DNA from 3 places in the Rhizobium sp. N731 genome. Region 2 is predicted to be linked to each of the others. Evidence: riboswitches for the same ligand, from Rfam matches in the RefSeq annotation. Region 2 holds a riboswitch; each other region holds the start of a gene.
What was found. A riboswitch is a leader RNA that binds a small molecule or an ion and turns the genes downstream of it on or off. The one in region 2 is predicted to bind thiamine pyrophosphate.
Positions count from the first base shown of each region.

Region 1: it holds a riboswitch for thiamine pyrophosphate, as region 2 does, so the genes downstream of both, AMK02_RS19590 (ABC transporter permease) here and thiC (phosphomethylpyrimidine synthase ThiC) in region 2, are expected to answer to the same signal.
Region 3: it holds a riboswitch for thiamine pyrophosphate, as region 2 does, so the genes downstream of both, thiM (hydroxyethylthiazole kinase) here and thiC (phosphomethylpyrimidine synthase ThiC) in region 2, are expected to answer to the same signal.

Region 1 covers NZ_CP013601.1:4,046,835-4,051,109, reverse strand. The annotation lists gene AMK02_RS19600 (ABC transporter substrate-binding protein) at 1-92, opposite strand, end outside; gene AMK02_RS19595 (ABC transporter ATP-binding protein) at 157-969, opposite strand; gene AMK02_RS19590 (ABC transporter permease) at 966-1,772, opposite strand; TPP riboswitch at 1,933-2,046, opposite strand; gene soxR (redox-sensitive transcriptional activator SoxR) at 2,379-2,849, shown strand; gene AMK02_RS19580 (SDR family NAD(P)-dependent oxidoreductase) at 2,973-3,743, shown strand; gene AMK02_RS19575 (ArsR/SmtB family transcription factor) at 3,847-4,188, shown strand; gene AMK02_RS19570 (LysR family transcriptional regulator) at 4,266-4,275, shown strand, end outside.
Region 2 covers NZ_CP013602.1:86,392-90,666, forward strand. The annotation lists gene thiO (glycine oxidase ThiO) at 1-281, opposite strand, end outside; gene thiC (phosphomethylpyrimidine synthase ThiC) at 284-2,116, opposite strand; TPP riboswitch at 2,212-2,343, opposite strand; gene AMK02_RS21360 (acyltransferase family protein) at 2,450-3,580, opposite strand; gene AMK02_RS21365 (metallophosphoesterase family protein) at 4,010-4,275, shown strand, end outside.
Region 3 covers NZ_CP013606.1:376,665-380,939, reverse strand. The annotation lists gene AMK02_RS29260 (ABC transporter substrate-binding protein) at 1-578, opposite strand, end outside; gene AMK02_RS29255 (DUF1349 domain-containing protein) at 807-1,391, shown strand; TPP riboswitch at 1,487-1,583, shown strand; gene thiM (hydroxyethylthiazole kinase) at 1,626-2,429, shown strand; gene thiE (thiamine phosphate synthase) at 2,426-3,061, shown strand; gene thiD (bifunctional hydroxymethylpyrimidine kinase/phosphomethylpyrimidine kinase) at 3,058-3,891, shown strand; gene AMK02_RS29235 (GNAT family N-acetyltransferase) at 4,106-4,275, shown strand, end outside.

The DNA.
Region 1 (4,275 bases), on a different replicon from region 2:
TTTGCGGGCGCCGGTTGGCCGAAGGCGGCGCGGCCGGCGAGGCTTGTTGCGATGGTGGCAAGGATCGTCTGGCGACGGGTGAGAAGCGGCATGGTGACCTCCTCAGGTCTTGAGAGCATGATGCCGAAAAGTGCGGTTTTCGGACGACATCAGGCTCTAACTCTTAAAATTGGAACAGGAGCCAGATTTCAGGCCGGTCGGCCTAAAATCATCCTGTTCTAGCGGATGAAGCAGGGTTTGCAGGATTTCAGTCTCGATTGCCTGAGCCGCGGGTGAACCGAGATCGGCGATGCTTCTCGGGCGGGGCAGGGGGACACGGAATTCGCGGATGACGCGGGCCGGGCGGGCAGACAGCACGTAGATCCGATCGGAGAGGAAAACGGCCTCGCGGACATCGTGCGTGATTAGCAGCGCCGTCCAGCGATGTTCGGTCCACATGCCTTGCAGCCACTCCTGGATCTGTGTGCGGGTCAGCGCATCGAGCGCGCCGAAGGGCTCGTCGAGCAGCAGCATGTCCTGCTTCTGGATGACGGTGCGCAGCAGTGCCGCACGCTGTCGCATGCCGCCGGAAAGAGAAGAGGGGTAGTGATGCTCGAAGCCGGCAAGGCCGAACCGCTCGAAGAGGGGTGCGACAGCGGCGCGGGCCGCCCGACGACTCATTCCCTTCACTTCCAGGCCGAGCGCGGCATTATCGATGATCGGGCGCCAGGGCATCAGCGCATCGCGTTGCGGCATGAAGGCAAAGGAATGCGGCGTCTGTTCCAGCGCTGCACCGTTGAAAAGCATGGCGCCGGAATCAGGCCGCAGCGCCTGTGTCAGCAGTCTCAGCACGGTCGATTTTCCGGAGCCGGATGGGCCGACGATCGAGACGAACTCGCCGTTTGCGACGGTGAGTGAAATGTCGCTCAGAATCTTCATGCCGTCGAAGGATTTCGAGATGTTGCGCAGCTCAAGCATCTGACCGGTCATCGGCGCCGCTCCTGGGATGGCTGCCAGGGCATGACGAAACGCTGGATAACCAGCGTCAGCGCGAAGAGGCAGAGCGTCAAGAGAGCGCTGACGATCACGGCGGCGAGCACGAGATCGGGACGGAAATTGTTCTTGGCGTTGAGGATATAGATGCCGAGGCCGCTTGCAGCGCCGGCATATTCGGCAAAGATCGCGCCGACGACGGCATAGGTGATCGAGATCCTGAGACCCGCGAAGAAAAAGGGCAAAGAGGAGGGAAGGCGCGCCAGGCGGAAAATGCGCCAGCGGCTCGCCTTCATCGAGTTCAGCAATTCGGCAATATCGCGGTCGGTCGCCTCGTAACCCTGAAGCAGCGCAACGAGCAGCGGGAAAAAGGTGACGAGGGCCACCAGCAATATCTTCGGCAAAAGGCCGAAACCGAACCAGAGAACGACGAGGGGTGCGATCGCCACCAGCGGCAAAGTTTGACTGGCAATGAAGATCGGCAGCAGTGCCCGGCGCATGAAGGGCATGAAATCCATCAGGATCGAAGAGGCGAAGGCGAAGGCGAGCGACAGAGCGAAACCGCCGAGTGTGGCGCCGAGCGTCGGCCAGGTGTTTGACATCAGCCCCTCTCGGTTCAGCCAACCCTGGACAAGGATACGCGAAGGCGCCGGCAGAATGGACGGTTTGATGCCGGAAAGATCGACATAGAGTTCCCATGCCGCCAGAAAGGCAAAGCCTGCGAGCAAGGCGGGCATTGCCCGGTACACGGCGAGACAGAGCGTCGCAAGACGCGAATCCGATGGGCGTGGCGATGTCATCGGCGTTCGATTTCAGGCTTTCGTCGGGCCGTTCGCGCAAACCTGTCGAGGGCATCGGTCTCGATGCGCAGCCTGCCGCAATTCGGGGCGATTGCCTTGACGGCATCGATAGGGATGCCGGCGGAATGGCCGGACGTCGGGTAGAGTGACACTTGCGCGCCGGAATGCATTTGGACCTCGCTCCGCTGGCATTACCCAGATCAGCTTAGAAGGGTCCGGAAGCTTGCGCCTCGCATCTCAGCCCCGGCGACACGGAGCTCCCCTGTTATTTCGGCGAAAACTATCATCGGGGTTTTCTTGCCGCAACCGCAAAATTGCAAAGCAGTCCGGCCGGTCGGGACGGGGCGCAAATGAAAAAACACCCGGACAGAGGTCCTGTCCGGGTGTTTCCGAGGTTCCGTACCTGCCGGGAACGGAACCCGAGCGCTCGCCTCTCGGGGGCCATATCGGCTGGAGCGATCGATACGGGGGCGGACGAGCGCCGATGCCCTCGTTCCAGCTTTTATCGACCGGATGATCTCACTGCCGCTCCTTCCTGCGCCTCACGCTTTACGGGCGGGGGAGCAGGGGTTATAAAACCTCAACTAATATTGAGGTCAATAGGCGATGAATAGGATTTCTGCAACGCCGCTCGGCAGGCTTCTGACGGTCGGTGAAGTGGCGCAACGCAGCGGTCTTGCCGTCTCGGCGCTGCATTTCTATGAGGTCAAGGGGCTGATCTCGAGTATCCGCACGCGCGGCAACCAGCGGCGCTACGGACGCGATGTGCTTCGCCGGCTCGGCATCATCAAGGTGGCGCAACGTGTCGGCATTCCGCTTTCGGAAATCCAGACGGCATTTGCCTCCCTGCCGCAGGGACGCACGCCGACGGTTGCCGACTGGCAGACGCTGTCGGCGCGCTGGAAGGATGAGCTCGACACGCGAATCAGACAGCTGAGCCTGCTGCGAGACCGTCTGACCGGCTGCATCGGCTGCGGCTGCCTGTCGATCGAAAGCTGTCCGTTGCGCAATCCCTTCGATCGGCTCGGCGAGGAAGGGCCGGGCCCGCGGCTGCTGGAGAGCGAAAACGAAGTGTGAGCTTTCGGGGAAGAGCGCTAGCCTCTCGCGGAAAGATGATGCCGCCTTTCTTTCGGCCGGCGCGCTCATATGTTAAGGGCGAATGGCGCAACAGGCGGCTTTGTCCGCGAGGAGGACGGCTTCGTGTTCCATCCGAGACTATTCGAGAATCGCAATGTCATCGTGACCGGAGCCGGGCGGGGCATCGGCCTCGAAGTGGCCCGGCAGTTCCTGGACTGCGGCGCGAAGGTGATCGTCCATACCGGACGCAAACCGGGGCGCGAGCTGCCGGATTTTCTGCTGACGGCTGAATCCGAAAGACGGGCGCTGCTGCTGCACGCCGATTTCACCGCCGCTGGCGGCGCTGCGCAATTTGCCGAAAATGCGCTTGCCTTTTTCGACAAGGTGCATGTGCTCGTCAATAACGCCGGCACCATGCTCGGCCGTTTTCCGGCTGCCACACTGACCGACGCAGATTATGAGGCGATCGTGCGTTTGAACCAGACGTCGGTGGTGGCGCTGACGCGTGCGCTGCTGCCGGCATTAAAGGCGGCGGAAGGCGCTGCCATCGTCAACACCGTTTCAATTTCCGCGCTGACCGGCGGCAGTCCCGGTTCTTCGATCTATTCCGCTTCGAAAGCTTTCGTTTCCACCTATTCCAAGGCGCTTGCCCGCGAGCTCGCGCCGGATAGCATCCGCGTCAATTGTGTCTCGCCCGGAACGATCGAGACGGATTTCCATGAGCGCTATTCCTCCCGCGAAAAGCTGGAGCAGACGAGAAAGTCTATTCCCTTGCAGCGGCTGGGCACGGCGGAGGACTGCGCTCCGGCCTATCTGTTCCTGGCGGCACCCTCCCTCTCCGGATACATTACCGGCCAGGTCATCGAGATCAATGGCGGCCAGCTTATCTGCTGATTTGGTTAGACCTTTTTTGACATTTCATCACTTTTGGCAAATTCGCGTGTGCGAATATGCTATTGTGCTGATCTGCCTTTTCGCTTCCCTTCCGAGATGTCGAATGCCATTGCCCAAGCCCGAGCCGGGAATGTCCGGTCAGGAACTGCACAAACTCGCTGGAAACGCTCGTGAGGCGAGCGATCTGCTGAAGGCACTGGCGCACCAGACCCGACTTCTGATTCTTTGCATACTCGCGAGTGAGGAGCGGACGGTCGGTGAAATCGAAAACATCCTCGGCATTCAGCAGGCAATGGTCTCGCAGCAGCTCGCACGTTTAAGGCTTGAAGGCCTCGTCAATACGCGCCGTCAGGGTAGGCTGGTCTATTACCGTATCGGCAATACAAGCGTGCTTGCCTTCCTTGAATCGTTGTTCGATCTTTTTCCGGCTGCTGAAAACAATTAGTACCGCCCTTGCGGAACACGGTTGCTGCGTCGAAGATGGGCTGATCCGGATGATTTCGCGCCGGATCGGGAGACCGGATGATCGACA
Region 2 (4,275 bases):
CCGGCATCGCGCCCGCCCGCCACGACAAGTGTTCCCCGGCGATTGACATGGCCGGGCAGTGCAGCCTCCCACCAGTCCGCGGCAAGGCGACCGAGCGTCAGCACCGGCTCCTCCGCACCTTCCCGCTCGCACCACGGCGCCAGCATGCCGCCGGCAAAGCCGGAGGCACCAGCGCCGACCTTGTCGGCCAGCTCCGCAAGGGTGACGCGGAAGCCGTGGCGATAGAGCTGCCAGGCCACGGTGAGGCCGGCAACGCCGGCCCCCTTGACGAGAACGCGCATGGTCATTCTCCGACGGGCGTTTTCGCGACCTCTGCGACCGGCATGTAGAGATCGCCGCCATCGCGGTACTTGGCCGCCATGGCTTCCAATCCCTCTTTCTGGGCTTCGGCGCGAATGTCGTGGGAAATTCGCATGGAGCAGAATTTCGGGCCGCACATCGAACAGAAATGCGCCACCTTGTGCGCCTCCTTCGGGAGGGTCTCGTCGTGGAAGGAACGCGCCGTATCCGGGTCGAGGGAGAGGTTGAACTGATCCTCCCAACGGAATTCGAAGCGCGCCCGCGACAGCGCATCGTCGCGGATGCGGGCGGCCGGATGTCCCTTGGCAAGATCGGCGGCATGGGCGGCGATCTTGTAGGTAATGACGCCGGTCTTGACGTCGCTGCGGTCGGGCAGCCCCAGATGCTCCTTCGGCGTGACGTAGCAGAGCATCGCCGTGCCGAACCAGCCGATCATGGCGGCTCCGATGCCGGAGGTAATGTGATCATAGCCCGGCGCGATGTCGGTCGTCAGCGGACCGAGCGTATAGAAGGGGGCTTCGCCGCAGACCTTGAGCTGCTTATCCATATTCTCTTTGATCTTGTGCATCGGCACATGGCCGGGGCCTTCGATCATCACCTGGCAATCCCTGGCCCAGGCGATCTTCGTCAGTTCGCCGAGGGTTTCGAGCTCGGCAAATTGCGCTGCGTCATTGGCATCCGCGATCGACCCCGGCCGCAAACCGTCGCCGAGCGAGAAGGAGACGTCATAGGCACGGCAGATGTCGCAGATTTCCTCGAAATGCTCGTAGAGGAAACTCTCCTTGTGGTGATGCAAACACCACTTGGCCATGATCGAGCCGCCGCGTGAGACGATGCCGGTGACGCGATTGACGGTGAGCGGAATATAGGCCAGCCGCACGCCCGCATGGATCGTGAAATAATCGACGCCCTGCTCGGCCTGCTCGATCAGCGTATCCCGATAGACTTCCCAGGTCAGATCTTCGGCAATGCCGTTGACCTTCTCGAGCGCCTGGTAAAGCGGCACGGTTCCAATCGGAACCGGCGAGTTGCGAATGATCCATTCGCGGATGTTGTGAATGTTGCGACCGGTGGAAAGGTCCATGACGGTGTCGGCGCCCCAGCGGATCGCCCAGACCATCTTTTCCACCTCTTCCGCCATCGACGAGGTGACGGCCGAATTGCCGATATTGGCGTTGATCTTCACGAGGAAATTCCGGCCGATGATCATCGGTTCGGATTCGGGGTGGTTGATATTCGCTGGGATGATCGCCCTGCCCTCGGCGACTTCCCGGCGCACGAATTCGGGCGTCACGAAATCCGGAACATGCGCGCCGAAGCTCTCGCCGTCGCGGGTGAGCGCCTCCTTCGCGGCCTGCCGGCCGAGGTTTTCGCGGATCGCGATAAATTCCATTTCCGGGGTGATAATGCCGGCCCGCGCATAGGCGAGCTGGGTGACGGCGCGGCCGGCCTTTGCCTTTAGCGGCGTGTTGCGAATGGGAAATTCCGGCGTCAGCCGTTCGCCCGTGGCAAAACCATTGTCTTCAGGCTTCACCACCCGGCCTTCGTAGGCTTCGACGTCGCCACGCGCCCTGACCCAGGCCTCGCGCAAACGCGGCAGCCCGGCGTCGATGGAGACCACGTGGGCCGGATCGGTATAAGGGCCGGAGGAATCATAGACCGTGACCGGCGGTTCACCCGAGGTCGGGTGAAGGTTGATTTCGCGCATCGGCACGCGCAGATCCGGATAGAGCGTTCCGGGTTTGACGATCTTGGTCGAGGCCGGAAGCGAGCCGGTGGTGACGACGGGAGTAAGCTGGGGTGCAACAATATTCATGGATGAGGCTCCAAGGTTTGACGTTTGGAGACCCAGTTCCAGTGTTGGAATGATGGAAAGACGCCTTCCGCGACAAAGCGAAGATCCGCCCAACAGCCGCAGCGTCCGCACCGTCCCTACGCCAGTATGAACTGGATCAGGTTCAACGGGTCACTGCGCCACAACAGGCAAAGCCGTATTGTTCAGCAGAATCTCAGCCCCTTGCCGGGACACCCCTGGTGAATGTTCGGCATCAAAGAGCGGAGCGGCCTTCGTGTCAAGCCACGACCCGATGCGTTTCCATCGCCCAATCCCTAGCACGGGGGTTGCCGCCGTCGCAAAAAAACGACGCCGTCAAGCTGATCTGAGCAGCTTGCGGCCTAAATAGACGCGCACGGGTGTATCGAAGCGAGTGTACAAGAGATGCGCAACAGCTATGGCAGTCAGGAGTGCGAGGCCGGCGGTGATCGGCCGTGGGATCACCTCGCCGGTGGAGATTTGGAGCTGTGCGCCGAGTTGCATTATTGGCTGATGGACGATGTAGAGAGGATAAGATATCTGGCCAAGATATGCGGCGAATGGCCGTTTCTCATGGGAGGAAACCGCTACGGCCAGCACGAGCACGATCGGAAATATGATAGCGATGCAGACGAAGTCGAAGATGTCTCTGGCGACGGCAAAGGGGCAAAACAGAACCGCGATCAGGAGGAAAAGCGGGACCTGAGGCGGTACCGCCCTGATACGGTTGCTTATATCCCAGCGGAGGATCAGCACACCGGCAAGGAACGAAAAGCCGACCCTGACCAATCCCTCGAAGAACGTTCGCCAGCTGCCAAATCCGACCGATCCGACGGTACCCTCGATCGAGACGACGGCGAAAAGCGCTGCGGCCAATAGGGCGAGAGCCGCTATCTCATGCCAAAGACGAATTCTCCGTCGGGCGACTGAGCCGTAGGCCACGCCTGCGACTATTTCAAAACAGATAGACCAGAGGGGGTTGTTGATCGCGAACGCCTCTTGTCCCACCAAAAGTCCGAGCGGCAAAAGAAGCAATGCGCCGAGTGCAAGAATCGAGACGTCAAGACCGGAAAGAATCGAGGCGTAGGTAAATTGCGCCGCGAGAACGCCTAAAGCGACACCGACCGCGATCATGGGATAAAGTCGTATTGTGCGTTTGAGGAGGAATGTCCTGTTTCGCAACATGCCCGACTTCAGCTTTGCGTCATATCCGTGTGCGAGAACGAAGCCACTGAGACAAAAGAAGAAATCCACCGCCAGATAGGCGTGAAAATGAAGGCCGAAGGCAAAAGCCTGGTTAGCATGTAGGAGAACCACTGACAGCGCCGCTATCCCCCGAAGCTCGTCCAGGAAGACAAAATGGTTCTTTACCTCGTTTTCCCAACTGGCCGGGCGCAAGGCGCCATTGGTATCGAGATCCGCGGTGCCACAGAATTCTGATCGGGTTAACTCGTCTGTGACAGCCAAGGGCTTTCACTCCCCTCATGTTTGCGTGCATTTTCCTGCCGGGAGTCAAAAACCGCTGCACATTCCGCGAAGATCGTCCGGCTCATTTTCTTCCGCAAGTTGCGACGATAGACATTTGGGTTGAAAATATTGCCACAGCGGAACCTAAAGTTTTATCGACAGGAAATTTGCCGCCGCGATACCGAAAGCAGCAATCATGAGTTTGCATTCGAAATACCTCATGCTGCGATTGCTGCCGTGCCTGCCCCGATCGAGCAGCATTGACTGTGGATGGGCCGGTTTCGCCGACCCATTTTACTCGCCAGGCCGCCGCCGCCATGCTCTGAATGTTCGTGGCATATTCCGATGTTTTACTGCCGGGCGATAACGATCGTACGCTTATCTCCGGCGCCTGTTGGATCACTCTATCGCAACACCATTCTTGCATTCATGGCCTATCGTTTCGTCCACACCGCCGATCTCCATCTCGACTCTCCCCTGCGCTCTCTCGCGCTTCGCAACGCAGAGCTGGCCGACCTCGTGAGTGACGCCAGCCGGCAAGCGCTGGTCGCGATCGTCGATCTTTGCCTTGAAGAGCGGGTCGATGCGCTTGTCATCGCCGGTGATCTCTATGACGGCGAGCAGACGTCGATGAAGACGGCGCGCTTCCTGGCAGGCGAGCTCGAACGCCTGCACCGAGCGGGCATCTCAGTCTT
Region 3 (4,275 bases), on a different replicon from region 2:
TGATCGGCCTTGCGCTCCTTCAGCATATAGGGGCCGGTGCCGATGAACTCCTTCATCGGTTCGTCCTGCTTTTCCGACGGGATGATGATCGCCGCCGAATTGTTGAAGGCGAGCAGCGAGGTCAGCGGCGCATAGGGCTGCTTCAGCGTGATGGTCACGGTTGACGGATCGGCAGCAATGATCTTGTCGATGAAGCCCGCCACCTGCTTGCCGCGCGAGGCGATCTTCATCCAGCGGCCAAGCGAGGCGACGACATCATCCGAGGTCATGTCGCTATTGTCGTGGAACTTGATGCCGGTCCGAAGCTTGATCGTATAGGTTTTGCCGTCGGCGCTAATCTCGGGCAGGCTTTCGGCCAGAAGCGGCGTGACATTCCAGCTCTTGTCGAACGTGTAGAGCGTTTCGAAAATGTGCTGGGTGACGATGCCGACGAGATCGGCCGTCGACGACATCGGATCGAGCGTCGGCGGCTCGCCGATCGTCGCGACATTGATGACGCCGCCCTTTTCCTGGGCAAACAGGGTCGAAGGCAGAGCGACGAGCGCGGTGCCGAGCAGGAATGCGACAAGCGTTTTCATATGAGGGCTCCCGTTAAGTTCCACAATTATGTAATTCATCTTTTTGTAACAGAATAAGAGATGAAGTAATCGTGTCAAGCGGAAGCCCACGGATTATGTCGTGAGACGAGGGTCGCGACGGCCAACACCGCCGAACCGCGGGTGCGGCTGGCCGCCTTCGCGAAGCTCGCGCATTATGGGGGCGCTAAGAATCGGCAGCGCCCGCGGCTTCAATAAAGCGAGGATGGAATGGACATCGATTTCAACAACGGAAAATGGCTGAACGAACCGGAAAGCTGGCACGCCGACGCAACCGGCCTGACGCTGACGACAGGCGACAAGACCGATTTCTGGCGGGAGACCTATTACGGCTTCACCCGCGACAGCGGCCACTTCCTCGCCTTCCCCACCGCCGAGAGCTTCACCGCCCAGATCCGCATCCAGGGCGAGTTCCGCACCCTCTACGACCAGGCCGGCCTGATGGTGCGCCTCGACGAAAACCGCTGGGTCAAGACAGGCGTCGAATTCACCGACGGCGAAGCCTTCCTCAGCACCGTCGTCACCGACGGAAAGTCCGACTGGTCGGTGTCGCAGCCGTTCAGGCAACTCGAGGACTTCCACATCCGCGTCACCGTCGCAGGCGGCGCCCTTCGTATCCAGGCCTCCCGCGACGGCAACCGCTGGCCACTGCTACGGCTAGCGCCCTTCCCGGTTGCCGACCGATACGAGGTCGGCCCGACCGCCTGTACACCGGAGAGGAGTGGATTGACGGTGCGGTTTTCGGAGTTTTCGATCGGGCCGGCGATTACGACGGATCTGCATGATTTGAGTTGAGGAGCGCTGTGATGCGTTCAACCAGTTTTGTCGGAGGGAACGCGGAATGTCATTTTCGGGATGACAGCCGCGTCCTTCTCTGCGAAAAAGAGCGTGATGAGAGACAGGGGCGTTCGTCGATAGACGGGCTGAGAAGAACCCTTCGAACCTGAACCGGATAATGCCGGCGGAGGGAGTCGCTCGGGGCATCGCCGAAGACGCCGCCCCGTGCCTGCCCCGCCTGAAAGGGGCGCTATGCAGAGCAAGACCACCTCGGGAGCCATGCTGGAGGCGATGCGCGAAAAGCCGCCGCTCGTCCACTGCATCACCAATTATGTCGCCATGAACATCGCGGCCAATGTCCTGCTGGCATCCGGCGCTTCGCCGGCCATGGTGCATGCGGCTGAGGAAGCTGGCGAATTCGCCGGCATCGCGAGCGCGCTGACCGTCAATATCGGCACGCTTTCGACGCAATGGCTCGACGGCATGCGGGCGGCGGCGAAGGCGGCTGCCTCATCAGGCAAACCCTGGGTGCTCGATCCGGTGGCGCATTATGCGACGGCCTTTCGCCGCCAAGCGGTTGCCGACCTGCTGGCGCTCAAGCCCACGATCATCCGCGGCAATGCCTCCGAGATCATCGCGCTTGCCGGCGGGGAGAGCCGCGGTCAGGGGGTCGACAGCCGCGATCCGGTCGAGCAGGCGGAGGATTCGGCCCGTCGGCTCGCGGAGCGGCAGCAGGCAATCGTCGCCGTGACCGGCGCCGTCGATTTCGTGACCGACGGTAACAGGGCGGTGCGCATCAAGGGCGGATCGGTGCTGATGCCGCAGGTCACCGCACTCGGCTGCTCGCTCACCTGCCTTGTCGGCGCCTTTGCCGCCACCGCGCCCGAGGATCTGTTCGGCGCGACCGTCGCAGCGCTCGCGACCTTTGCCGTCGCCGGCGAGGATGCCGCGCTCGGGGCGGCCGGCCCCGGCTCGTTCGCCTGGCGCTTCCTCGATGCGCTGGCCGCGCTCGACGGCGAAGCGCTGGATGCGAGAGCCAGGGTATCGATCGCATGAAGCGTTTCGACCTTTCGCTCTACCTCGTCCTCGATCCGGATCTCTGCGTCCGGATCGGCATGGTCGAGACCGCCCGCCTCGCCGTTGCCGGCGGCGCGACGATGGTGCAGCTGCGCGACAAACAGGCGGGGACAGCACGCATGATCGAGACCGGCCGCGCCTTGAAGCAGGCGCTCCGTGGCACCGGCGCCCGCCTCATCGTCAATGATGACGTCGAGGCGGCCATCGCCATCAGCGCCGATGGCTTGCATATCGGCCAGGAGGACATGGATGCGCGCACCGCTCGGGGGATGATCGGCCCCGACATGATCCTCGGCCTCTCGGTCGAGACCGAGGCGCTCGCGGCTGCCGTCGATCGCGATCTCGTCGATTATACCGGCGTCGGCCCGGTGTTTGCGACGCCGACCAAGGCCGACCACAAGCAGCCGATCGGATTTGACGGTCTTGCCAGGCTGGTGCAGCTCTCGCCGGTGCCGTCCGTCGCCATCGGCGGGTTGAAAGCGGAGCATGTGGCCGACGTGTTTGCCGCCGGCGCCAAGGGGCTTGCCGTCGTCTCCGCCGTCTGCGGTACGCCGGATCCGGCGGCGGCCACCCGCCGCATCGCCGCAGAAATTCGAAAGGTCCCGGCATGATCCGCAACGTCCTCTCCATCGCCGGCTCCGATCCGTCCGGCGGCGCCGGCATCCAGGCCGACCTCAAGGCCTTTTCGGCCCGCGGCGTCTATGGCATGGCGGTGCTGACCGCGCTGACGGCGCAGAACACGCAAGGGGTCACCGGCGTGCATCTGGTGCCGCCGCAATTCGTTGCCGACCAGATCGATGCCGTCTTTGCCGATGTGCGCGTCGATGCCGTCAAGATCGGCATGATTGCCAATGCCGGCATCGCCGAAGCCGTCGCCGCCGCCCTTTCCGCAGCTCTGGCCGCAGCAACCGCCAAAGGACGCAGCATTCCCGTCGTCCTCGACCCCGTCATGATCGCCAAAGGCGGTGCCGCCCTGCTCGCGCCCGAAGCGGTCGACGTGCTGACCCTGCGGCTGCTGCCGCTTGCCACGCTTTTGACGCCGAACCTGCCGGAGGCCGCCGCGCTGCTGCACCAGCCGGTCGCGACAAACCGGGCGGAGATGGCGGCGCAGGCCGAACGGCTGCGCGCCCTCGGCCCGGCCGCCGTGCTGGTCAAAGGCGGTCATCTCGACAGCGACGACAGCCCCGACGTGCTCGCCGCCGCCGACGGGCTGCATTGGTTCGAAGCCCAGCGGGTGCCGACGAAGAACACCCACGGCACCGGCTGCACACTCTCCAGCGCGCTGGCGGCCGAGCTTGCCAAGGGCGCTTCGGCGCGGGAGGCAGTCGCCATCGCCAAGGATTATCTTGCCGGCGCGGTCGCGGCGGCCGGACGCCTCACCGTCGGCTCAGGCCATGGCCCGGTGCAGCATTTTCATGTGCTCTGGAAAGACGGCGCATAAGTACTGAAATCGACGAACAGCCTCCATCGAACGGCCCGGTCTCCCCGGGCCGTTTTCGCCTGTGCCGGCCACCCTGCGTTGCGAGCGCAGCCAGCGCGGCTGAATCACTGGCGCTGATTGAAAAACCCTGTTGACAAGCCCGCCGAGATGGCCAAGTCTATGACATAAGAGGGGTATATGTTCCGTAACAACGGAATAATAGGAGGAATGTCGGGTGCCGGACCTGCTTGTGAGCCTTTACTCCGCGCAGCTCGCCGAGCTGAAACAGCGAGCCGATCATGTCGGCGCCTCCATCCGCCCGGCTCTCCCCCCGGAACTGCATCTCGTCGTCACCTGGGTTCGCGAACGGTTCAGCGAGAACTGGGCAAGCGAGGTCTCGGTCGC